Regions from separate parts of the Priestia sp. RMT2NF4 genome, predicted to be linked through region 2. Evidence: riboswitches for the same ligand, from Rfam matches in the RefSeq annotation. Region 2 holds a riboswitch; the other holds the start of a gene.
What was found. Region 2 has a riboswitch for lysine ahead of lysA (diaminopimelate decarboxylase). Riboswitches for the same ligand answer to the same signal wherever they lie in the genome.
Positions count from the first base shown of each region.

Region 1: linked by a shared signal. The riboswitch ahead of ACMX9J_RS18450 (aspartate kinase) and the one ahead of lysA (diaminopimelate decarboxylase) in region 2 are both predicted to bind lysine.

Region 1 covers NZ_JBLQZO010000004.1:176,733-188,700, forward strand. The annotation lists gene ACMX9J_RS18435 (electron transfer flavoprotein subunit alpha/FixB family protein) at 1-50, shown strand, start outside; gene trxA (thioredoxin) at 459-773, shown strand; gene uvrC (excinuclease ABC subunit UvrC) at 997-2,763, shown strand; lysine riboswitch at 2,829-3,006, shown strand; gene ACMX9J_RS18450 (aspartate kinase) at 3,148-4,380, shown strand; gene ACMX9J_RS18455 (YslB family protein) at 4,432-4,959, opposite strand; gene ACMX9J_RS18460 (succinate dehydrogenase cytochrome b558 subunit) at 5,449-6,057, shown strand; gene sdhA (succinate dehydrogenase flavoprotein subunit) at 6,087-7,874, shown strand; gene sdhB (succinate dehydrogenase iron-sulfur subunit) at 7,878-8,651, shown strand; gene ACMX9J_RS18475 (acyl-CoA thioesterase) at 8,715-9,164, shown strand; gene gerE (spore germination transcription factor GerE) at 9,339-9,563, shown strand; gene ACMX9J_RS18485 (hypothetical protein) at 9,767-10,093, shown strand; gene ACMX9J_RS18490 (cation:proton antiporter regulatory subunit) at 10,242-10,742, shown strand; gene ACMX9J_RS18495 (cation:proton antiporter) at 10,743-11,957, shown strand.
Region 2 covers NZ_JBLQZO010000001.1:517,041-529,008, reverse strand. The annotation lists gene ACMX9J_RS02630 (acyl-CoA dehydrogenase) at 1-518, opposite strand, end outside; gene ACMX9J_RS02625 (DUF1292 domain-containing protein) at 671-934, opposite strand; gene ACMX9J_RS02620 (PAS domain S-box protein) at 1,021-2,745, opposite strand; gene ACMX9J_RS02615 (YckD family protein) at 2,907-3,221, opposite strand; gene ACMX9J_RS02610 (NAD(P)/FAD-dependent oxidoreductase) at 3,295-4,413, opposite strand; gene ACMX9J_RS02605 (CBO0543 family protein) at 4,752-5,264, shown strand; lysine riboswitch at 5,331-5,513, shown strand; gene lysA (diaminopimelate decarboxylase) at 5,652-6,980, shown strand; gene ACMX9J_RS02595 (dicarboxylate/amino acid:cation symporter) at 7,031-8,293, shown strand; gene ACMX9J_RS02590 (hypothetical protein) at 8,432-8,566, shown strand; gene ACMX9J_RS02585 (hypothetical protein) at 8,722-8,907, shown strand; gene ACMX9J_RS02580 (LysR family transcriptional regulator) at 9,040-9,951, shown strand; gene ACMX9J_RS02575 (O-methyltransferase) at 10,152-10,838, opposite strand; gene ACMX9J_RS02570 (GNAT family N-acetyltransferase) at 11,091-11,666, opposite strand; gene ACMX9J_RS02565 (hypothetical protein) at 11,842-11,968, opposite strand, start outside.

The DNA.
Region 1 (11,968 bases), on a different contig from region 2:
TGCCTCTGCTAACGGAAGAATTTAAAAAGCTGAAAGTACAGTCTGCGTAAGATTCTCGGACAAAAGTATTTGAGACGAAGTGAAGAACGAACCGTTGATCAAGATTTTTGATTAGTGGTTCGTTTTTTTGTTAGGGTAAACGCAGGGTAGGTCTTTCTAGCAGGTGATTGGAGGGCAAGGCGAAGACTCCTGCTAGAAAAGCGAAGTCTTGCATGGAAATCAACTGCGGTGTCGCAAGCGGTTCAACCCATGTATACTATTTGTTCGTCTTTGGATTCATTTAGTCAGGTCTCAGCCTCATGGGAAACGAAATTTTCTACGCATATTTTTAGGCAAATTGTACAAACTAGAGCGGAGAATAAACAGTATAAATGTAAGCAAAAAGTTAGCAAACCTTATTTGAAGGTGATATACTGTGAGTAGAATTTGGATATTGCATATATTTAGGAGGAATTAAAATGGCTATTGCACATGCTACAGATAAAAACTTTACAGATGAAATTAAATCAGGCCTAGTGCTTGTTGACTTTTGGGCACCATGGTGTGGCCCTTGTAAAATGATTGCTCCAGTTCTTGAAGAAATTGATGGCGAACTTAACGATAAAGTTAAAATCGTAAAAGTAGACGTTGATGAAAATCAAGAAACAGCTGGAAAATTTGGTGTTATGAGTATCCCAACTTTAGTATTATTCAAAGATGGAGAGAAAGTTGATCAAGTAGTTGGTTTCCAACCAAAAGAAGCATTAACAGAATTAATTAATAAACACGCGTAAGTCAAAACCTAGCTCAGGCTAGGTTTTTTTCTTTTTCTCCACTTTTTCTCTTTTGGGAATACTTTTATTTAGCGAATATGCGTTCGTTTGTTTTATACTAGATGTAAGGAACACCGCCATAAATTCAGCTTATGTACATGTATTAAGACAGGAAAGAATGTAGGTTACGCTTCATAAGCGATTGTATAGATGGACAGAGTAAGAGAAGAGGAAGGAGAAAAGTATGAACGATTATTTAAAAGAAAAGCTGGCTATTTTACCGGATCAGCCCGGCTGTTACTTGATGAAAGATAAATATGGAACGGTCATTTACGTAGGAAAAGCAAAAGTATTAAAAAATCGAGTACGTTCCTACTTTACCGGATCTCATGACGGAAAGACGCTTCGACTTGTAAACGACATTGTCGACTTTGAATATATCGTCACATCTTCTAATTTAGAAGCGCTTATTTTAGAAATGAATTTAATTAAAAAGCATGACCCAAAATACAATATTATGCTTAAAGATGATAAGGGCTATCCGTTTATTAAGATTACAGCTGAAAAACAGCCCCGACTTGTTATTACAAGAAAAATAAAAAAAGATAAAGGGAAATACTTCGGTCCTTATCCTAATGTTCAAGCAGCAAATGAAACAAAGCGGCTTCTTGATCGCATTTATCCGTTAAGAAAGTGCTCCACTATGCCAGATAGGCCTTGTTTGTATTACCATATCGGGCAATGTCTAGCTCCTTGCGTAAAAGAGGTAAAAGAAGAGCAAAACAAACAAATTATTGAAAACATCACGCGGTTTTTAAATGGTGGATATGAGCATGTCAAAACAGAGTTAACTGAAAAAATGTTAAAAGCTTCAGAAGAACTTGACTTTGAACGGGCTAAAGAATACCGAGATCAAATTGCTCATATCGAAGCGACAATGGAAAAGCAAAAAGTAACGTTTAATGATTTTGTTAATCGAGATGTGTTTGGCTATTCTTACGATAAAGGCTGGATGTGTGTTCAAGTTTTCTTTATTCGCCAAGGGAAATTAATTGAGCGAGAAGTTTCTATGTTTCCTTTTTATAAAGAGCCAGAAGAAGATTTCTTAACTTTTATCGGTCAGTTTTATGCCAAAAATATTAAGCCAAAAGAAGTGATGGTTCCAGCAACGATTGATGCAGAGTTAGCTGAGAAGTTAGTAGAAGTAGAGGTTCAGCATCCAAAGCGAGGCAAAAAGAAAGAATTAGTAGAACTTGCGTGTAAAAATGCAAAAATTGCGCTCGGTGAAAAATTCTACTTAATTGAACGAGATGAAGAGCGTACAGTTGGCGCAGTTGAACGGTTAGGAGAAGAGCTTGGAATTGCCGCTCCTTATCGGATTGAAGCATTTGATAACTCAAATATTCAAGGAACAGACCCAGTTTCTGCGATGATTGTTTTTGTTGATGGGAAACCGGAAAAGAAAGAATATCGCAAATATAAAATTAAGACCGTAAAGGGACCAGATGATTACAGTTCCATGAGGGAAGTCGTTCGCAGACGGTATTCCAGAGCGTTAAAAGAAGGCCTTCCGCTTCCGGATTTAATTGTTGTAGATGGAGGCAAAGGGCATTTAGCTGCAGTCCAGGACGTTCTCGAAAATGAATTGGGACTTTTAGTGCCTACAGCAGGTCTTGTTAAAGATGATAAACACAGAACCTCCAACCTGATGATTGGTGAGCCTCCTCAAATCATACCGCTTGAACGCAATAGTCAAGAATTTTATTTGCTTCAGCGAATTCAAGATGAAGTTCACCGCTTTGCAATCACCTTCCACCGTCAAGTGCGCTCTAAGTCCGCTTTTCAGTCAGTTCTAGACGACATTCCGGGAGTGGGAGAAAAGCGTAAGAAAGCTTTGTTAAAGCATTTTGGTTCGGTGAAAAAATTGAAAGAAGCAACGGTTGAAGATATACGAAATTCAGGTGTTCCTCAAAACATTGCTGAAAAAATTTATGAAACATTACAAAAATAGTCTTGAAATAATAGAAAATATTTGATAAGCTATTAACTAATTTCATACGACACTTCATCAAATGAAGTGAAGATAGAGGTGCAAATTTAATCAGTACGCATCAGGAAGGGTATGAGCCCTTATGAACGATGCGGAAAGGGAAATTTGCCGAAGTGAACATTACCTCATAGTAATGATTGCTGGTTCTGCGTTGAATAAACGTAGGATTGTCAAGATGTAGATTCTTGGAGAGCTATCTCACGGCAGTGGACGGTTATGTTTTATAATTTTCGTTCGTTAAGCAATGAGAGCTCATCTCATTGCTTTTTTTATTGTCTGAGTAAAAAAATTTAGCTTCTCATCATCCTGCATATGCAAATTTATTGAAAAGGAATGAACAAAATTATGGCATTAATCGTTCAAAAATTTGGTGGAACATCTGTTGGTTCTGTTGAACGTATTCAACATGTAGCAAACCGTGTTATTCAAGAAGCAGAGCGCGGTAACCAAGTAGTAGTTGTTGTATCGGCAATGGGCAAAACCACAGATGCACTGGTGAAATTAGCAAGTGATATTACGGACAGTCCAAGTAAACGCGAAATGGATATGCTTCTTACAACTGGAGAACAAGTAACGATTTCCCTGTTAACAATGGCTCTTCAATGCAAAGGTCATGAAGCCACTTCGCTAACAGGTTGGCAAGCTGGTATCCAGACGGAAGCAGTTCACAGCAATGCACGAATCCAGCACATTGACACGACTCGTATTCAAAGCCAATTAGATAGAGGTCGAATCGTAGTAGTAGCTGGATTCCAAGGCTGTTCAGAAGATGGAAGCATTACAACATTAGGTCGAGGCGGCTCTGACACGACGGCAGTAGCTCTTGCCGCGGCACTAAAAGCTGCAAAATGTGATATTTATACAGACGTAACAGGAGTGTTTACGACGGATCCGCGCTACGTAGAAGATGCTCGTAAACTTCATTCTATTTCATATGACGAAATGTTAGAATTAGCCAATTTAGGAGCAGGGGTGCTGCATCCGCGCGCTGTTGAGTTTGCAAAAAATTATCAGGTACCGCTAGAAGTGCGTTCAAGCTTAGAAAACGAGAATGGAACGATTGTTGAGGAGGAAGTTTCAATGGAACAAAACTTAGTCGTAAGAGGAATTGCGTTTGAAGATAATATTTCACGGGTGACAATTGAAGGGTTAAACAACGAGTTACAAACTCTTTCTACTATTTTTACAGCATTAGCAAAAGAACAGTTAAATGTGGATATTATTATTCAAAACGTAACGGCTAATAATCGCCTCTCTATCTCATTTTCTATTAAAACTGTAGATGTAGAAGCTGCTCTTGCCGTCTTAAAAGAGTATAAATCTACCTTGGGGTATACGCGTATTGAACATGAAAGCAGTCTGGCTAAAGTATCGATTGTGGGATCTGGCATGATATCTAATCCAGGTGTTGCAGCCGAAATGTTTGAAGTGCTGGCAGGAGAGAAAATTGAAGTGAAGATGGTCAGCACGTCTGAAATTAAAGTATCTACAGTTGTACCGCATGCTGATATGGTAAAAGCTGTTGAGACGCTTCACGTAGCATTTGAATTAGAAGAGCAGCAGGCAGTGCAAGTATAAAGAAAAGAAAAAAGACGTGGTATCTCCACGTCTTTTATATATACGTATTTCTTACTTTTTATAACGCTCCGCACGGGTTTCGGTAGGTAAGATATCTTTTCGGTCCCACTGCACGGAAATCAGCACTTTTCCGTTCTTTTCTTTAGGTGTTAAGTAGGCTTCTGTTAGGCAGTTGTTTTGACGCTGAATCTGTTCAGCCACAAACCCTGACTCAAGATGAAATGAACAAGTTTCCTGCTGAAATCTTTTGCTGACCACATCACCTGATAACTCAAGCTCTAGTGAATATTTATCTTTTTTGGCAAGCGTCAGTGTTCCCCAGGAAGCTGCTTTAAAAAATGCGACGATTTCATCCATTGTATTTAATGGATATTTACGCGCAAGGTGTTTTCCTGCCCAGTATGAGATGGTATTCGTTTCGTCTCCAAGAAGCTCTGGAATTAACACGTCACGCAAAAGGCTGTATCCGAAATATGGAACGTGATCAAGAGCTCTCTCTGTTTCAGCTGCGGCATTAGGTTCTAATGTTTCCATCGTCTCTTCAAGTTCTTGCTGTGATTCTGTTTGTAAATTGCTCATGCTTTCCCCTCTTTCTTTACTACTATTATATACAAATCTAAAAAACCTCTCACGCATTTTTTTAATAAAATGTAAGAGGATCTTTATTATGGTAAAAAGAGTTAGATGTAAAGATAAAAAATCCATAAAATTACTTTTAAAAGGGTACTTTTACCTGTGTAAATGTTTTGTGAACTTGTTTACAATAAAAGTATAAAGTAAACGCTTACTTAACTGTGGCAAGCGATATTATAATAGAAAGAAAAAATCTTTAACATCAATGCAGTAAGCGTTAACAAATATAAAATTTTATAAATTTATATTTTATAGAAGATTTAAACATCTTGCCTTGACGCTCTTAATCGATGGGAGTAAAATTAACCTGTCACATACTTTATTAGGAAATGCAAAGGTTTTCATTTCCTGTATTCACGATTAATCTATTTGTCTAGTGGGAGTAAGAAAGTTCTTCACAAACTATGTTCATTTAACTAAGGGGGGTCTACGCAGATGGCGGCAAACAGAGAGTTTCAATATCGGAGAATCCATTCACTACTTGGAGTAATACCAATCGGGATTTTCTTAACACAGCATTTAGTTGTGAATCATTTCGCGACAAAGGGAGAAGAATCATTTAATCAAGCAGCTCACTTCATGGAGAGCTTACCTTTCCGCTATGCTCTAGAAATTTTCATTATTTTCTTACCAATCGTTTTTCACGCAATATACGGTCTTTACATCGCATTCACTGCTAAAACAAACGTTAACAACTATGGATTTTTCCGTAACTGGATGTTTATCCTTCAGCGTGTTTCAGGTGTAATCACACTTATCTTCATCACATGGCACGTATGGGAAACCAGAATACAAGCTGCGCTTGGAAAAGAAGTAGATTTTCAAATGATGGAACGAATTTTAAGCAACCCAGCAATGTTTGCATTCTACATAGTTGGTGTTGTATCTACAATCTTCCACTTTGCAAACGGTCTATGGTCATTTGGAGTTAGCTGGGGGTTAACTGTAACACCACGTTCTCAAAGAATTTCAACTTATGTGACATTAGCAATCTTCTTAGCACTTACATTCGTAGGTGTTCGTACATTATTCGCATTTGCATAAAATTAAGGTTTTGAAGGAGTGGGGTTCCGATGAGTAACGGAAAAATCATCGTAGTCGGTGGCGGTTTAGCTGGCTTGATGGCAACAATAAAAATTGCTGAGTCTGGCAAGCAAGTAGATTTATTTTCACTAGTTCCGGTAAAAAGATCTCACTCAGTTTGCGCGCAAGGTGGAATCAACGGAGCCGTAAATACGAAAGGTGAAGGAGATTCACCATGGGAACACTTTGATGACACAGTGTATGGCGGAGACTTTTTAGCCAACCAGCCACCTGTAAAAGCAATGTGTGAAGCAGCTCCTGGTATTATTCACTTACTTGACCGTATGGGTGTTATGTTTAACCGTACTCCTGAGGGTTTGTTAGACTTCAGACGATTTGGCGGAACGCAGCATCACCGTACGGCTTTTGCTGGAGCAACAACGGGTCAACAGTTATTGTACGCATTAGATGAGCAGGTTCGTCGCTATGAAGTTGCCGGACTTGTGACAAAGTACGAAGGATGGGAATTCTTAGGTGCTGTTCTTGATGATGAGCGCAGCTGTCGCGGAATTTCTGCACAGAATTTAAAATCAATGGAAATTAAAACGTTCCCAGCTGATGCGGTTATTATGGCTACAGGTGGACCTGGTATTGTCTTTGGAAAATCGACGAACTCAGTTATTAATACAGGTTCAGCGGCATCTATCGTGTATCAGCAAGGTGCATACTATTCAAACGGAGAGTTTATTCAAATTCATCCAACTGCTATCCCGGGAGATGATAAGCTTCGTCTTATGAGTGAATCTGCTCGTGGAGAAGGCGGACGCGTTTGGACATATAAAGACGGTAAACCTTGGTATTTCTTAGAGGAAAAATATCCGGCATACGGTAACTTAGTACCTCGTGATATTGCAACTCGTGAAATTTTTGACGTCTGCGTAGCGCAGAAGTTAGGAATTAACGGAGAGAACATGGTTTATCTGGACCTTTCACATAAAGATCCAAAAGAGCTAGACATTAAACTTGGAGGTATCATCGAAATCTATGAAAAATTCATGGGCGATGATCCGCGCAAAGTACCAATGAAGATTTTCCCAGCCGTACACTATTCAATGGGCGGTTTATGGGTGGATTACGATCAAATGACAAATATCCCTGGCTTGTTCGCAGCTGGTGAGTGTGATTATTCGCAGCACGGAGCGAACCGTTTAGGAGCAAACTCATTATTGTCAGCTATTTATGGCGGTATGGTTGCTGGTCCTAAAGCCGTTGAATACATCAATGGTTTAGAAAAGAGCGCAGATGCTATTTCTTCAAGCGTATATGATCGTCATGTGAAAGAAGAAGAAGAGAAATGGAACAATATCATGAATCTTCAAGGTACAGAAAATGCATACGTTCTTCATAAAGAGCTAGGGGAATGGATGACTGACAACGTGACAGTCGTACGATACAATGACAAACTGTTAAAAACAGATGAAAAGATTCAAGAATTAATTGAACGCTATGATCGTATTAACATTAATGACACGGCTAAATGGAGTAATCAAGCGGCAACATTTACTCGTCAGCTTCAAAACATGCTCCAGCTTTCACGTGTTGTAACGCTTGGAGCTTACAACCGTAACGAAAGTCGCGGTGCTCATTATAAGCCGGATTTCCCAGGTCGTAACGATGAAGAATTCTTAAAAACAACAATGGCATCTTTCGTTGATAAGAAAACGGCTCCTTCTTTCCATTATGAAGAGGTAGACGTATCGTTAATCAAACCGCGTAAGCGCGACTACACAAAGAAAAAAGATGAAAAACCAAAAAAACAACAAGAGGGGGTTCGTTAATCAATGAGTGAACAACAAACAGTCCAAAAGACAGTGCGCTTCATTATTACACGTCAAGATTCAGCTGAATCTGCTCCTTACAATCAGGAGTTTGAAATTCCGTATCGTCCGAATATGAACGTTATTTCAGCACTGATGGAAATCAGACGTAACCCTGTTGATGCTTCAGGTAAAGAGGTTGCTCCGATAAACTGGGAAATGAACTGTTTAGAGGAAGTATGCGGAGCCTGTTCAATGGTTATCAACGGTAAACCTCGTCAGTCATGTACAGCTCTTGTTGATAAACTAGAACAGCCGATTCGCTTGCAGCCAATGAAAACATTCCCTGTTGTTCGTGACTTGCAGGTAGACCGCAGCCGTATGTTTGATTCACTGAAAAAAGTAAAAGCCTGGGTTCCGATCGATGGCACATACGATTTAGGACCAGGACCGCGTATGCCTGAAAAGAAACGTCAGTGGGCGTATGAGTTATCCAAGTGTATGACATGCGGCGTTTGCTTAGAAGCTTGTCCAAACGTAAACGACAAGTCAAACTTCATCGGTCCAGCACCGCTTTCTCAAGTTCGCTTGTTTAATGCCCATCCAACCGGTGCGTTAAATAAAGGAGAACGTTTAGAGACGATTATGGGTGATGGAGGGCTAGCGAACTGCGGGAACTCTCAAAACTGCGTTCAATCATGTCCAAAAGGAATTCCATTGACTACTTCAATCGCAGCTTTGAACCGCGACACAACAATTCAAGCATTCAGAAGTTTCTTTGGTAGCGATCAAGTATAACCACTCAAAACCTCTCCACGTGGAGAGGTTTTATTTTGTCTATGACGAACGGAGGAAATACAGATGAATAATATTTCGTATATTGAAGACATGGATCACTGGAAAGAGTCATTTTCGTTTAAGCAGAAAATCAAGGTAAGATTTTCGGAAACAGATATGTTTGGGCACTTAAATAATACGGTTCCTTTTGTTTATTTTGAACAAATACGTACGGAATTCTTTCACCATATTGGCTTTATGCAAAAGTGGACGAGTGAGTATGAGGGAACGATACCGGTGGTGGCTGATTTGCAGTGCGACTATGTCAAACAAGTGTATTTTGGTAACGTGCTAGCTGTTTTTGTAAAGGCCCATAAAATCGGACGTTCTTCGGTTGATTTACACTATATGATTCAAAATGAGCAAGGAGAGGTTGTACTCACGGGGAGAGGAACAATGGTGCAAATTTCTAAAGAAACAGGAAAAAGCGTGCCTTGGAATGAAGAGATGAAAAGGTGTTTATCGACTATATAAAAATGGCTTGAAGGCTCTTTCTTCAGGCTTTTTTTCTTTTTCAAAGGTAAAAAAGAGTTTTTTGCATATTTTTTCTAAAACTAGTAACCGCGTAGGCATACCGCACATAAGATATGTTGACTAAATTTACACCCATCCGATAGTTCAACTCAGGATCAGGCAAGGAGGGTTACATTGAAAGAAAAAGAGTTTCAACCTAAACCGCTACTTACAAAGCGTGAACGAGAAGTATTCGAGCTTTTAGTACAGGACAAAACAACAAAAGAAATCGCGAGTGAACTATTCATTAGCGAAAAAACAGTTCGAAATCATATTTCTAATGCGATGCAAAAGCTTGGAGTCAAGGGGCGTTCTCAAGCAGTCGTAGAACTCCTTCGAATGGGAGAACTTGAACTATAACATGAGCTGGCTTTCTTTTTAGAAAGCCAGCTTTTTGTATATTTTTTTAAGTATCGCATATGTATCTAAAAAGAATATCATTAAGAAAATATTATAAAAAAGGTAAATCTTTATAAAAGAAACTTATTGCTTGAAATTGAATTTCAGAGTACGTATACTTTTAAGTAAGGAGATACTACTTCAAAAGAAAGAGAGGTGAGATGATGAAAAATGTATGGTTAGGGGTATTATTATGCATGATATTCTGCTTGCCTTTTGCGAGTTTGCCAGATAAATTTATTGATAATGACTTTGAAAAAGTAAAGGTCACAAAAAGTTCGGTACAGCATTACACGGATATCGTGCACATGTCTCCAGGAGCTAAGCACAGCGTCAAACAAATAGGATCTCTAATACAAAGTGTGATAGTAACTTTTGCTTTAGTATGGGTGAGTACCAAGCTCATCATTCCGACGCATCAAATTGCGTATTTTTTCCTCAAGAAAACACTTTTTTATCCAAAAATCTTTCAATCAAGTTACCTCAATTAAATAAAAAAGGTTGAAATTTCAGCAGCCTTTTCTTCAAACCTAAAATTACCTACTATTCTTAGGCTTATTTGTCATGGGGATTTTCTATACAAATAATGCAATGAAAATTTAATATTCTTCTTAAAAACTTTATAGGAGTGATCATTCAATGATGATTAAAGAAACGGAATTACCAGGAATCGGCCGTAAATTTGAAATTGAGACAAGCGGAGGAAACCGTGTGGTCGTTATTATTCATGATGATGGACGACGTGAAATCTACCACTTCGATCAAAAAGATTTAGAAGAAAGCATTTTTGACATTACGTTAACAGATACGGAATCAAGACAGCTAGCTGCAATTTTAGGCGGCATGATTTACAAGCCAAAAGCAATGGAAACCATTGAAGTGGCATTCAATGACTTAGTGATTGAATGGTACAAAGTTGAAAAACAGGCGAAAGCTCACAGTAAAACAATTGGCGAAATTGACGTTCGCAGCAACTATGATGTCACAATCATCGCTGTCATTAAAAACACGCAAAAAAAATTATCCACCCCAGGACCAGATACGTTAATTGAAGAAGGAGATACGCTTGTCATCTCTGGTGAAAGAGGAAATTTAAAAACGCTCATTAAAGAATTGCTTTCACAAGGAGGTAGTTCATAATTGGATCATTTAGTATTTGAAGTTGGGACAGCTTTGTTACTAGTCGCTTTAGCGGCTATACTAGCACATAAATTTAAATTTACGATTATTCCATTCCTCATTCTGCTGGGCATGGCGGTTGGTCCCCATGCTCCTGAGTTTGGCTCATTCAGTTTAAAGTTTATTGAAAGCCAAGAGATTATTGAATTTATGGGGAGAATTGGAGTTCTCTTTTTACTCTTTTATTTAGGGTTAGAATTTTCAGTTGGAAAGTTAATTAAATCAGGTAAGTCCATCGCGGTGGGAGGATCTATTTATATTTTAATTAACTTTACCTTAGGATTATTGTATGGATACCTGACAGGAAATCCTCTTCTTGAAGTGCTGATTATCGCTGGAATTATTACGATTTCGTCCAGCGCAATTGTCGCAAAAGTATTGGTTGATTTAAAACGAACGGCAAATCCAGAAACGGAATTGATATTAGGGATCATCATGTTTGAAGATATTTTCTTAGCGGTTTATCTTTCTGTCGTTTCAGGGTTGGTGCTTGGAGACCACGGATCGCTTGCTGGATCTTTAACATCTATTTTAATTGCGTTTGGCTATATGATGCTGTTCTTTATCATTGCTCGAAAAGCTACGCCTCTACTAAATAAACTTTTAAATATTTCATCGAATGAAATCTTTATAATCGTCGTTTTTGCGGTATTGTTTTTTGTGGCAGGCTTCTCAGAAACAATTCACGTGGCAGAAGCAATTGGAGCATTATTGCTTGGGCTTGTATTTTCTGAAACAGAACATCGCGATCGGATTGAACATCTTGTCGTACCGTTTCGTGATTTCTTTGGAGCCATCTTTTTCTTCAGCTTCGGATTAAGTATTGATCCTCTCACGCTCTGGGATGCAGGCTGGCTTGCCCTTGGAGCAGTTGCGCTTACGATTATTGGTAACTTTACAGCCGGTATGATTTCAGGAAGAAAAAGCGGGCTGTCACACAAGGCTTCGACCAATATTGGATTAACAATCATGTCACGAGGTGAGTTTTCAATCATTATGGCTAACATCGGAATTGAAGGAGGATTATCGGCCATCCTTCAGCCATTCGCTGCGCTTTATGTATTGATTTTAGCTATTATTGGTCCTTTGTTAACGAAGGAGTCTAAGCATATATACGGATTTTTAAACTCAATATTTAAATGGAAAAAACCAAATCCTCAAGAATCTAATGGATAAAATATATAAAA
Region 2 (11,968 bases):
GCACCTGAAGACCACCATTTTCTTCCATTGATTACATATTCATCGCCTTCTCTTACAATACTGCACTGAATGTTTGTGGCATCAGAAGAACCTACATCCGGTTCTGTCATAGAAAAGCAGGAGCGAATGTCTCCATTTAACAGAGGCTTTAGCCATTTTTCTTTCTGTTCAGGCGTTCCGTATCGAACCAGCACTTCCATATTGCCAGTGTCAGGAGCTCCGCAGTTAAAAGCTTCTGGTCCAATAATAGAACGGCCCATAATTTCGCAAAGAGGAGCGTATTCTACATTTGTTAGACCTGCTCCGTATTCGCTTTCTGGCAAAAATAAGTTCCATAGCCCAGCTCGCTTTGCTTTTTCTTTTAACTCTTCCATGATTGGAGGAACAGCTGACCATCTAGATGGCTGTTCATTCAGCTGTTGTTCGTATAGCCGTTCATTTGGATAAATATGCTCTTCCATAAAAGAGCTCAATTCTTTTTGCAGCTTCACTACTTTGTCAGAGTAAAAAAAATACACGGTAGTCCCTCGCTTTCATTTACTTACTAACCGGTTGGTATGTTACATATTCATCATAAATGAAGGGAAATAATTCAGCAAGATATTTTTAGAAAAATTCTAAATATTATATTATTTAGAAATAAAAAAAAGAGAGGTTGTAACCTCTCTTTTTACGCGGATGTCATTTCCTCAAATACGGCTGATACTTTTTCAAACTCATCATCATCTTCAATTGAAGACCATTCACCATCATCTTCAATTTTTAAAAAGAAAACATCAATTTCTTCTTCTGTTTCAATTAAAACTTCTTCCACAAACGCAACGGCAATATAATCGTGGCCTTCAATCGTCATTTTTCCAAGCACTTCAATATCTTGCTCTTGATCATTTTCATCTAAAATTGTAAAAATCTCTCCCGTTTCAATACGTTCCATCGTATTCCCTCCTATTTTAACCTCATTATTCGTTCACTAACATGTATTCCCCTTTAGAAAAGGTTTCATGCTTATAAAAGTAGAATCTACTTTTTAAAAGGCAAAAGAATGTCTACGGTAGTTCCTTTTCCAAGTTCACTTACAAAGTTAATTTCTCCTCTATGTTCTCGAATGATCTTATAGCACACCATCAGTCCAAGCCCCGTTCCTTTCTCTTTCGTACTATAAAAAGGTTTTCCTAAATGCTGCATTCGTTCCTGCGTGATGCCTGGCCCCTCGTCGCTAAACCGGACAACAAGGTTCTCCTGATTAAATCTTTTTAGTTGAATCGTTACAGTTCCTCCACTTGGCATAGATTCGACGGCATTTTTAAATATATTGCTAAAGACCTGTTTTAACTGGTTTTCTTCGCATAATACGAGAGGAAGATGAAGATCAATCTCTTTTTTTACGTGAATTTTCTCTGTAATCCCCTGCACCTCAGCTAGCTTTAACGTGTTCTCTAAGATATCTTGGACGTGTTTGTCTTTGTAGGTTTTCGCCTGAGGCTTTGCAAGACTCAAGAACTCGTCGGCAATCAATTCGATTCTATCTAACTCATGATTTATCATTTCTACATAGTAAGGCTGACCGCTCGTTTCTTCTAATAACTGCATAAATCCTTTTACCGCTGTTAGAGGGTTTCTGATTTCGTGAGCGATACCCGCTGCTAACTGTCCGACTAAGGAAAGCTGAGCGGATTCACGCAGCAATTTTTCAGTTTTTTTACGTTCTGTAATATCACGAAACAAAACTTGAATGGCCTGCTTTCCCATATAGGGAATAGGAAAGGCAATGGTTTCGGCATCAATCGTATGACCGTCTTTATGAATAAACTTTTCTTCCTGCAGATCCACAGATTTATTTTCTGTTTTCATTCGATAAATTCGCTGTTTTACAACATCATAGTAATCAGGGTGAACAAACTGATAAACACAAGCTCCTAATACATCTTGAGGATTCTTGTATCCTAGTGCTTTAGCTCCTGCAGGGTTGATATAATCAATTTTACCTTCACTATGAACGATAATTGCTTCCGGGGATAACTCAATCAAACTTCGGTAGCGCTGTTCGCTTTCTTTTAAAGCCGTCTCATCCTGCTTGCGCGATGTTATATCTCGATAGACAAACGCAATGCATAACGGCCAATCATTCATATTTTCAACGCGAAATAGTGTGACGCTTACATTAATTAAATGCCCGTCTTTATGCTGTCTTACCGTCTCAAATTCCGTTTTCGATTCCCCTGATTGAATAGTCTTGTGAAGTTCGCACACGGGCTCCTTTAAAAACGAAGGTATAATCGGAAGAGGCTTTTGATGAATTTCTTCAAACGTCCAGCCAAATGTATTCTCAAACGCAGGGTTCACTTGAAGCGTTTTACCCTCTAAGTCAACGATAGCAACAGCATCTGCGTTATGATAAATAAAAGGTTGAATCTGTTCTTTTTTCTCTTGATAACTAGTTATATTCACGCAATGTCCCATAATTTCAGGCTTTTCTGTGTAAGATAAAGGGGTTAAGTTTACTACATAGCGTTTATCATTTATTTGAAGCTCGTACATAAGCGTTTTCTTTTTATTTAGCGCTTCGAAAAAATGCTCATACGAGACCCATTCTTCTAGAGGTATTTTTTGCTCAGAAACGCTTTCTCCTTGATACATACTGTAAACAAGGTGGTCACCTTTTTGTTTGTAAGCAAATATGATTCCTAGAGCCTCAGCTGAATGATTTTCTGCATGTAATCGGACTATTTTTTTATTTTCGTTCATCGTTCATATTTACCTACCCCTCACTAGCATCTTTCCTAATCGTTCTCATTCTCTTAATTTTACATGAGGCGTTTAAAATTTACTAGATAAAGAAGCAGATATTTTCCATTCATTCACATAAAAAAAGCGCCTGTATAGGCGCTTTTTTATGTGAATAGGAATTACTTTGAATGATTCATTTTATGACAGTGCCGCTTCGGAACAAACCCATTTTTCTCCATATGCTGATAGCGATTTTCCATATGTGAAGAAATGTTTTGACTCTCCGTTTTGCTTAGCACGCCGTACTCCACATATTTTGAAAGTATTTCTTTCTTTTTTTCGAACATTTCTTTGTACAGAACGGATAATTCCTGCTTTTGCTGAGACGTCAGCTGCACGTCTTTTGTTTCTGGCTGAGGATTGTTTTCCGCTAATACAGGCGTCCCGCTCATAAATAAAAAAGCTGCTGCTGCACTTATCATAACCTTTCGCAAACAATCTACTTCCTTTCATCATATAGTAGTTATAGTTTGCGAACTTCTATTTGTTTTCATTCATTCCATTTGCTTAGGACTCAATAGCTCCTCTTACATCATAATCGCTAAGATCAATTTCCATTTCCATTTCAAGTGCTAATTTAGCAAGCTCTGAACCAAGATAAGGACCCGACGTTAAGCCTGAAGCTCCGAGACCATTCGCTACTAGTATTCCTTCGTAAGCTGGAAGAGCCCCGATGACTGGCAAGAAGCCTGGAGTAAATGGTCGAAACCCTACCCTTGTTTCTAAGACTGTGCTTTCTGTTAAGCCAGGAGCAATTAATAAGGCCTTTGAAAAAATTTCATGAAGCCCCCCAGCCGTTACTCTCAAGTCATAACCCGTGTCGTTTTCATGTGTTGCTCCTATGACAATTTGACCTTGTTCAAACGAAAGAATATATTGGTCGCTTGGAGGCATTACAACGGGCCAGTCTTTTGTATCTAAATCAGGAAGATGCAAGTGGACAATTTGCGCTTTTTGAAAGCTTGCTAAAAATTTCACTCCAAGAGGCTCTAGTAATTGATTTGCCCACGCTCCTGCTGTCACGATTGTTGTACTTGCTAGAAGGGTTTGTCCATTTACGGCAACGCCCGTTACTTGATTATTTTCATAAAGTAGTTCTGCGTTTCCTTCTATTATTTTTGCACCGTTTTTCTTCGCTGCATTCACAAGTGCGTTTCGAAGAGCTCTTCCGTTAACGCGAGCGGCTCCACTAATATGAACTGAACTGTATTCTTCCGAAAGAGCCGGAAACAAAGCCTGTGTTTCTTTAGCGGATAAACGTGTAATCTCGCCTATTTCGGGGGCTTCTTCCCGACGCTTATATGCTCGTTCTTCCATTTTTTTAAGCTTTTGTTCATCAGTGTGTAAACTAATTGCTCCTACTCGCTTATATCCCGTATCCGTTTCTCCATCTTCTTCTAATTGCTGAATTAATGTTTGATAGTACTTGGCGCCGCCTTTTGCTAAGCGGTACCATGCTTTATTTCGACGCTGCGAAAGCCATGGACAAACAATTCCTGCTGCTGCATCAGTAGCTTGACCAGCATCCTTGCGATCTATCAATGTCACATCTGCTCCTGCTTTTGCTAAATGATATGCCGTAGAAGCTCCAAGTACCCCAGCTCCAACTACGATGTATGTTTTCATACCAAAACACCCTTTTCTTTCTTCTAGTATTCTCATGCTATATGTATGCAATTTTAGCATAGCAAAAAAAGAAGTCACATACTAGGCGAAGCTATTTTAAGCTTATTTTTAAGCCTTGCTGACTTTGACATATAGCTCCTTTCGTCTCGTAAACAAAAGCGGTAGAAGTTCTTTTACCAAGATTATAACAGGGTGAAGAAAGCCATAAATAGTGGTAGTACGTCTTTAACGCTGTGGCTTACGGCTTTTCTATTATAGGTGCTGAATAAAAAAATGAAAGAATAAAACCACTATAATATGTAAATAAAAAGAAATAACCGTTATTTTAAGGAGAGCGTATGCAATCTTCATTTGTATTATTTTTTATCATTCTTGGTTTACTATTTGGCAAGTGGCGAAGGTATCAAGAATACTACCCTACTTTGCTGTTTTGGGTCACGGGGAATTTGCTTTATGAAGTGCTGCTGTTTCATCACCGCGTATGGGTATTTCACCCTGTTGGTATTGATCATCTTTTTCTACCCGATCACCTAATGGTTTCTCTTGGAATAACCTTAATTATTTATCCGTTTGTTATACCGGTTTTTTTAGGAAGGCTGCCGCTGCATGTAAGCGGCCGGCTGTGGTGGATTCTTTTATGGGCGCTTTTATTTACTGTGATTGAGTTCATTGCTTATGTTAATCACAGTATCACTCATCATTATGGATGGTCGCTGCTATGTTCTTTTCTCTTCAATATTGTCACGTTCTCACTTTTAATCATTCATCAGAAGACAGCGCTGGCTGCTTGGATTCTATCTGGAAGCTTCATAGCTTTTTTATTTATCTTCTTTGATATTCCTATGCCTTAACTTTTCATTGACTAGACAGAGGAAAAGGAAATATAATAGGAGTTACATTTAAATATAATTTTCCTCTCTGAGAATAGAGGTGCATGAAATCAAGAGTCACTTATTGGAGACTAATGGAGTCTGTGAAGATAAGTAAAAGGGATTTCGTGCCGAAGTATATAAACATCCATTGTGTTCATATACTGGTTCAGTATTGAATAAATGCTGAGCTGTCACAAACCACTTGGTTTGTGGAGAGCTATTGAAGAGATGTTGATGCCTAGAATGTAATAATACTTTATTATTATGAAACCAAGACGCGTGAACATCACTTCACGGGTCTTTTTTGTGTTTTTCTACTGACCATCAAAGTTATAGTTGAATGATTTAAATGGAGGGATACGGATTATGTACTTACATGGAACGAGTAAAATTAACAGCAGCAATCATTTAGAAATTGGGCAGTGCGATACGGTCGAACTGAAAAAACAATACGGCACTCCCCTATACATCTACGATCAAGAATTAATTGAGACGAAATGCAAGGCCTTCCATTCAGCCTTTCAAAGAAGCGGATTTTCATATCAAATCGCCTATGCAGGGAAAGCGTTTCTTTGTATGGAAATGGCTAGCCTTTTAACGAAGCTTGATATGTCATTAGATGTGGTCTCAGGAGGCGAATTATTTACAGCTCTTGAAGCGGGATATCCAGCTGAACGCATTCATTTTCACGGAAATAACAAAACGATTGAAGAAATTGAAATGGCTCTTGATGCGAATATTGGCTGTTTTGTTGTGGATAACTTTACCGAACTTGAAGTTTTACATGCCTTAGCAGCTGAGCGCAAACAGAAAGCATCTATTCTTCTGCGTGTTACTCCAGGGATTGAAGCCCACACACATGAGTATATTATGACCGGACAGGAAGACTCCAAGTTTGGATTTGGTCTTTCCAATGACCAGGCTATGAAAGCGGTAAGTTCTGCATTAGAAAAGCCTTACTACGATCTTTTAGGCATTCATTGTCATATTGGTTCGCAAATTTTTGAAGTAGATGGTTTTTCTCGCGCCATTGATATTTTAACTGATTTCTTATTCAGTATTCGTGATAAAATGGAATTTGAAGTAAAAGTTTTAAACGTAGGTGGTGGTTTTGGTATTCGTTATACCGAAAGCGACTCTCCACTTCCAGTTGAGTATTATGTAGATGCACTGACAGAAAAGCTAAGCCGCACGTTAACTGAACAGAATTATACCCTTCCGGAAGTCTGGATTGAGCCTGGAAGAAGCATCGTAGGAGAAGCAGGTACAACGCTTTATACAATCGGCTCAACGAAGGAGATTCCAGGTGTACGCAAATACGTAGGAATTGATGGCGGTATGACCGATAATATCCGTCCTGCTCTTTACGATGCAAAACATGAAGCTGTCTTGGCTAATAGAGTGACGGATAAAAAAGATGAAACAGTATCAATTGCGGGGAAATGCTGTGAATCAGGAGATATGCTTATTTGGGATATCGATTTACCGCGCGTTAATCAAGGAGATTTACTAGCAGTATCCTCTACAGGTGCCTACAACTATTCAATGGCTAGCAATTACAACCGTATTCCGCGCCCTGCTGTTGTATTTGTGAAAAATGGAGAAGCTCGTCTTGCTGTAGAGCGAGAAACATACGAAGATTTGGTGCGTAAAGATGTAAAGCCAGTCGTTACTACGTATGCAATGAGCAAATGATAGCTGTTCTTGCGTAGTAAAGAAGCTATTGTTGTTTGGAGGAAATCTATATGGTTTTAAGTGTATTTAAAACGTACAGATCATCGCTTATTCTGCTTCTCGCTATTTTAATTGGCGGGATAGCAGGATATGCTATCGGGCCCGATGTGGCAGTCGTAAAGCCCTTTGGTGATTTGTTTCTTAATTTAATGTTCATGATTATCGTTCCCCTTGTCTTTTTTAGTGTGGCTTCGGCGATCGCAAACATGAACGAAATGAAACGTCTTGGTAAAATTATGCTAGGTATCGCCGTTGTGTTTGTCGCCACTGCTGCTGTTTCAGCCGTTCTAGGCTTTTTAGGCGCATCACTTTACAATCCGCTGCACAACGTAGATACTTCTGCAATTAAAGAATTAATGGGTGACAGTGAAAATACAGCTGAAAAAATGACGCTTTTAAATCAGCTTGTTAGTACATTTACTGTACCTGATTTTGTTCAGTTATTTTCGAAAGAGCATATTTTACAATTAATTGTCTTTGCCGTTATCTTCGGTATTGCTACCACGATGGCTGGTGAAAAAGGACAGCCTATGGCGAAATTTCTGACTTCGGGTCAAGAAGTATCGATGAAAGTCGTTAAAATTGTCATGTACTATGCTCCAATTGGTTTAGGGTGCTATTTTGCTACTATAGTAGGAGAACTTGGACCAAAGATCTTGCAAGGGTATGCTAGAGCATTTATTCTTTATTTATTAATTGCAATCGTTTACTATTTTGGCTTCTTTACGCTATACGCATGGATTGCTGGCGGTAAAGCAGGAATTAAGCTGTTTTGGAAAAATGCAGCTGCTCCTTCTATCACTGCTATTGCTACCTGTTCTTCCGCGGCATCTATTCCAGTCAATTTAGACGCAACAAAGAAAATGGGTGTGCCGCTGGATATTGCTGAAACAGTGATTCCATTAGGAGCAAACACCCATAAAGATGGTTCTGTTATCGGTGGTATTCTAAAAATTGTTTTCTTATTCAGTTTGTTCGGCAAAGATATGACGTCTGCTACGAGTATTTTGAGCATATTAGGCGTAGCCTTTTTAGTTGGAGCCGTAATGGGAGCAATTCCTGGAGGCGGTATGATTGGCGAAATGTTAATCATTACAATTTACGGATTTTCGCCAGAAGTTCTGCCCATCATTGCGGTCATTTCCACAATTATTGACGCCCCTGCTACGCTCTTAAACAGTACGGGAAATACAGTAACAGCGATGCTTGTTACAAGGTTTACAGAAGGAAAAGACTGGATTAACAAAATTATCACCACCGATAAAGTCGCCTAGTAAAAAAGCAAAGGGAACAGTCTTAGTGACTCTCCCTTTGCTTTTTTCGTGTGCAGTAATATCGATAGCCGTGTATAAAGTTTGTAAATACGCACATTCTATAGGTATGTTTCATAACCGGACTGGAGGTGTCGTCTAATGAGTAACGCTGCAGGAGGTTCAAAGAAGAATCAACCGAATGATGCGAATCACGTAAGTGCAGAAACAAAAGCTCATCAAAAACGTCTCACTGAGCAAAACAAACAAGAGCATCAAGCTGAAGAGCGAAAATAAAATGACGTCAAAGAACGTTTGGCACAGGCCCTGCGTTCTTTGACGTCATTTTATTTTGAGAGAGCTTAATGACGACGCTCTTTATAGGTCTATCGTACAACCTCCTTTCAAACTTTTACATATTCTATTAATAGGTTTGTAAAAGGAGGAATGATATGGTGTTTTCTTGGATAGAGATTACAGCTGCAGCCTTTGGGCTTTCAGTTATTTTGATAAGTTTTGCATTTTTGCCCGAACGTACAGGCAAAAATCTTTATATTCCTCATCAGCTAGTAGCAAAATCTATGTTTCTCTATAAAAAGATTATTGGTTTTATAAATCAATTTCGACAGAAACTTTAGTTCATTTCCTTTCCTCGTTTTTATTCATTGGATAGCTCCCTTTTTTAATCAGCGCATTTACAGTAAATAATTTAATGGTTAAAATAAAGAGTAAAAAAAAAGGATAAGCAGTTTGCAGAAATGGAGTTTCACATGGAAATCAGAGACTTAGAATACTTTATAGAGGTAGCGAATCATAAAAATTTTACAAAGGCAGCGCTGCAAGTTCATTTGTCACAAACGGCTTTAAGTAAAGCCGTCAAAAAAGTAGAAAATGAACTAGGATTTGAGCTTCTTGACCGTTCAACAAGAGAATTAAAGCTAACCGATGCAGGAGAAGTCGTGTATCATCAGGCAACTAAAGCGCTGTCGGTGTTAAAAGACATGCCTCACTTGTTGGGCGATTTAATGAACTTGCAAACAGGGCAAATCAAGATGGGAATCCCTCCGCTCATCGGGACCTTGTTTTTCCCGAAGATTGCAAAAGCATTTAATGAACAATACCCTAAAGTATCTCTAGAGCTTATTGAATTTGGAGCAAAAAAAATTGAAGCCCTTGTGGAAGAGGCTGGTGTAGATATGGGGATTGTTATGCTTCCTCTCACAAGCGGTCATGATGAGCATTTTCACGTATACCCGTTCGTTAAGGAGAGATTCCTTTTATACGCCCATAAAAACCATCCTTTAGCGAAACGTTCTTCCGTCTGGATGAAAGAATTGGAGCATGAAAAATTCATTATGTTCAGTGAAGAATTTACGCTGCACGACCGGTTAATTCAAGATGCTTTAAAATCAGGATTTGTGCCTTCTATCGCATATAAAAGTTCTCAATGGGATTTAATTATTGAATTAACAGCAGCAGAACTAGGTATTGCTATTTTACCCGAATCGCTTTATGCCAAAGTGAAAGATTCCAATATTATTACGGTACCTATTGCAGATCCTGAAATGATGTGGGAACTTGGAATTATTCTGTTAAAAGAACGCTACAGTTCATTCGCTGTAAGAGAGTTGATTAATTTTCTGACAGCAAAAAAAATAACAAATAAGTTGGACGCAAATTAAATAGAGGCTGGGAGATAACGAAATCAATCCACAGCTAGAAGCACCTACGCCTACACACATGAAATTTACGTTCACTATCACCATGAAAAAATCCGACCGAGGAATCGAGATTCTCCATCAAGAATTTGAATTCATCGGTCGGATTTCCCTTCAACAAAACTACTTTTGTCCCAGCCTCTTTATATGTAACACGAGTTCTGTCATTCAACAATCCCTACAATGAATCCATCATAGCCTTTGCTTCCAACGGTTTGTATAGCCGTGGCGCTGATTCGTTTTTCTTGAGCCAGAGCATCCATAAATTGTCGAATTCCCTTTACATTTTCATCTTCACTTTCTGAGTTCACCACATGCCCTTGACGAACAACATTATCACAAATAATCGTACTTCCTCGTTTCGATAATTCTAGAGCCCACTTTAAGTAATTTGGGTTATTCGGCTTGTCAGCATCAATAAAGATAAGATCAAACGGCTCTGTTCCCTTATCCTTTAATACAGCTAATGTATCAAGCCCGGGGCCGACAATGACTTCTACTAAGTGGCTTACTCCCGCTCTTTTTAAATTAGCTCGTGCTACTTCTGCATGCTGAGCGCTTAATTCGAGCGTAATCAGCTGTCCGTCTTTCGGAAGAGCTCTGGCTAGCCAAATCGTGCTGTACCCTCCAAGAGTACCAATTTCCAAAATGCGTTTAGCCCCTTTTAATGAAGCTAACAAATGCAGAAACTTTCCTTGACTAGGCGATACGTCGATGGCAGGTAATCCAGCCTCTTGATTTGCCTTCAATACCTCATCAAGAATAGGGTCAGGTTGTATGAGCTTATCATTCATATAAAGATCCACTTCATTCCAAATTTCATATATAGACATTTCCATACTCCTCCACATAAGTGATAAAAGCTTTATTATTCAAAGATACGAATATGTTTTTCTCATATTCAGCTTGTTGCCGTAATCGTTCGTATTATGAATGTGTTCTAGCTCTCTAATAAACTATCCTGCTCGCTCTTAAAAAGAATTGTTATATGTCCATAAAAAAAAGACCTTCAGAGAGGTCTTTTTTATCTTTAAATAATCGTAGCTCAATCCGTAAAAAATAGCCGGTACCTTTCTACCGGCTATTTTCTAGAAGACATCTTATTATCCGTTATGACTGAACTTAAATACTATCGGTGTACGTTCTGTTTCTATTTTCCAAATCATGTGATGATATCCTTTGCTCCAGTAATCTTTTACTAAGTAATCGGGAATTCCAAATATGTTTTTCCATACTTTCTGAGCATTCTTGTATCCGCTATCCAAACAAATTTTTTTAATTTCTCTGCTTTGAAGCGTAAGCAGCATAATATGTATAAGCAGTGTTCCTACCCCTTTTCTTTGGTACTTTGGATGAACAAAAACTGTGCCGATTTCAATCCATCCTTGCAGCTCCCCTTTTGTACACGCCATAATTAATTCACTAACAGGGCCATATTCAATGCAGCCAATAATCTTATTGGTGCACGTATCTATTCCGAGCCAAAAGAATCGACATTTCCCATCGCTATCAAGGTCACTTTTTAAATATTGTTCTTTACTTTCAATTTCTATTTGTATATCGTTCACCATGTCAGATAGCCCCTCTCTATGAAAGGTATCTGTGATCACTTCATTAAAAAGCTCGTGGAGTTCTGCGCTGTCCTCTATTTTTGGTCTTCTTATTTCAATATGATTCAATGTTCATCCCTCCTGATTATTTCACTGCCAAATATGAAGCTTTACTTTTATTATTTATCAATATATGTTGATAATCCTTTTCTTTTTCTACAGTTTTCCCAACAAAAAAAGCACGAGAAGCTTTAAGTTCTCGTACTTTTTTATAATATGGATTCTGCTTTTCTATTGGGAACTGTTAATACTGATTCACAAAGCTCTGGATTTTACATACGAATTCAGAAAGATTCTCCTTTATCTCTTTGTCCTCTGTTTTCGCTACTTGCTCTTGTATGGCATCAATCATTAAACGTGCTCTTTTAGGA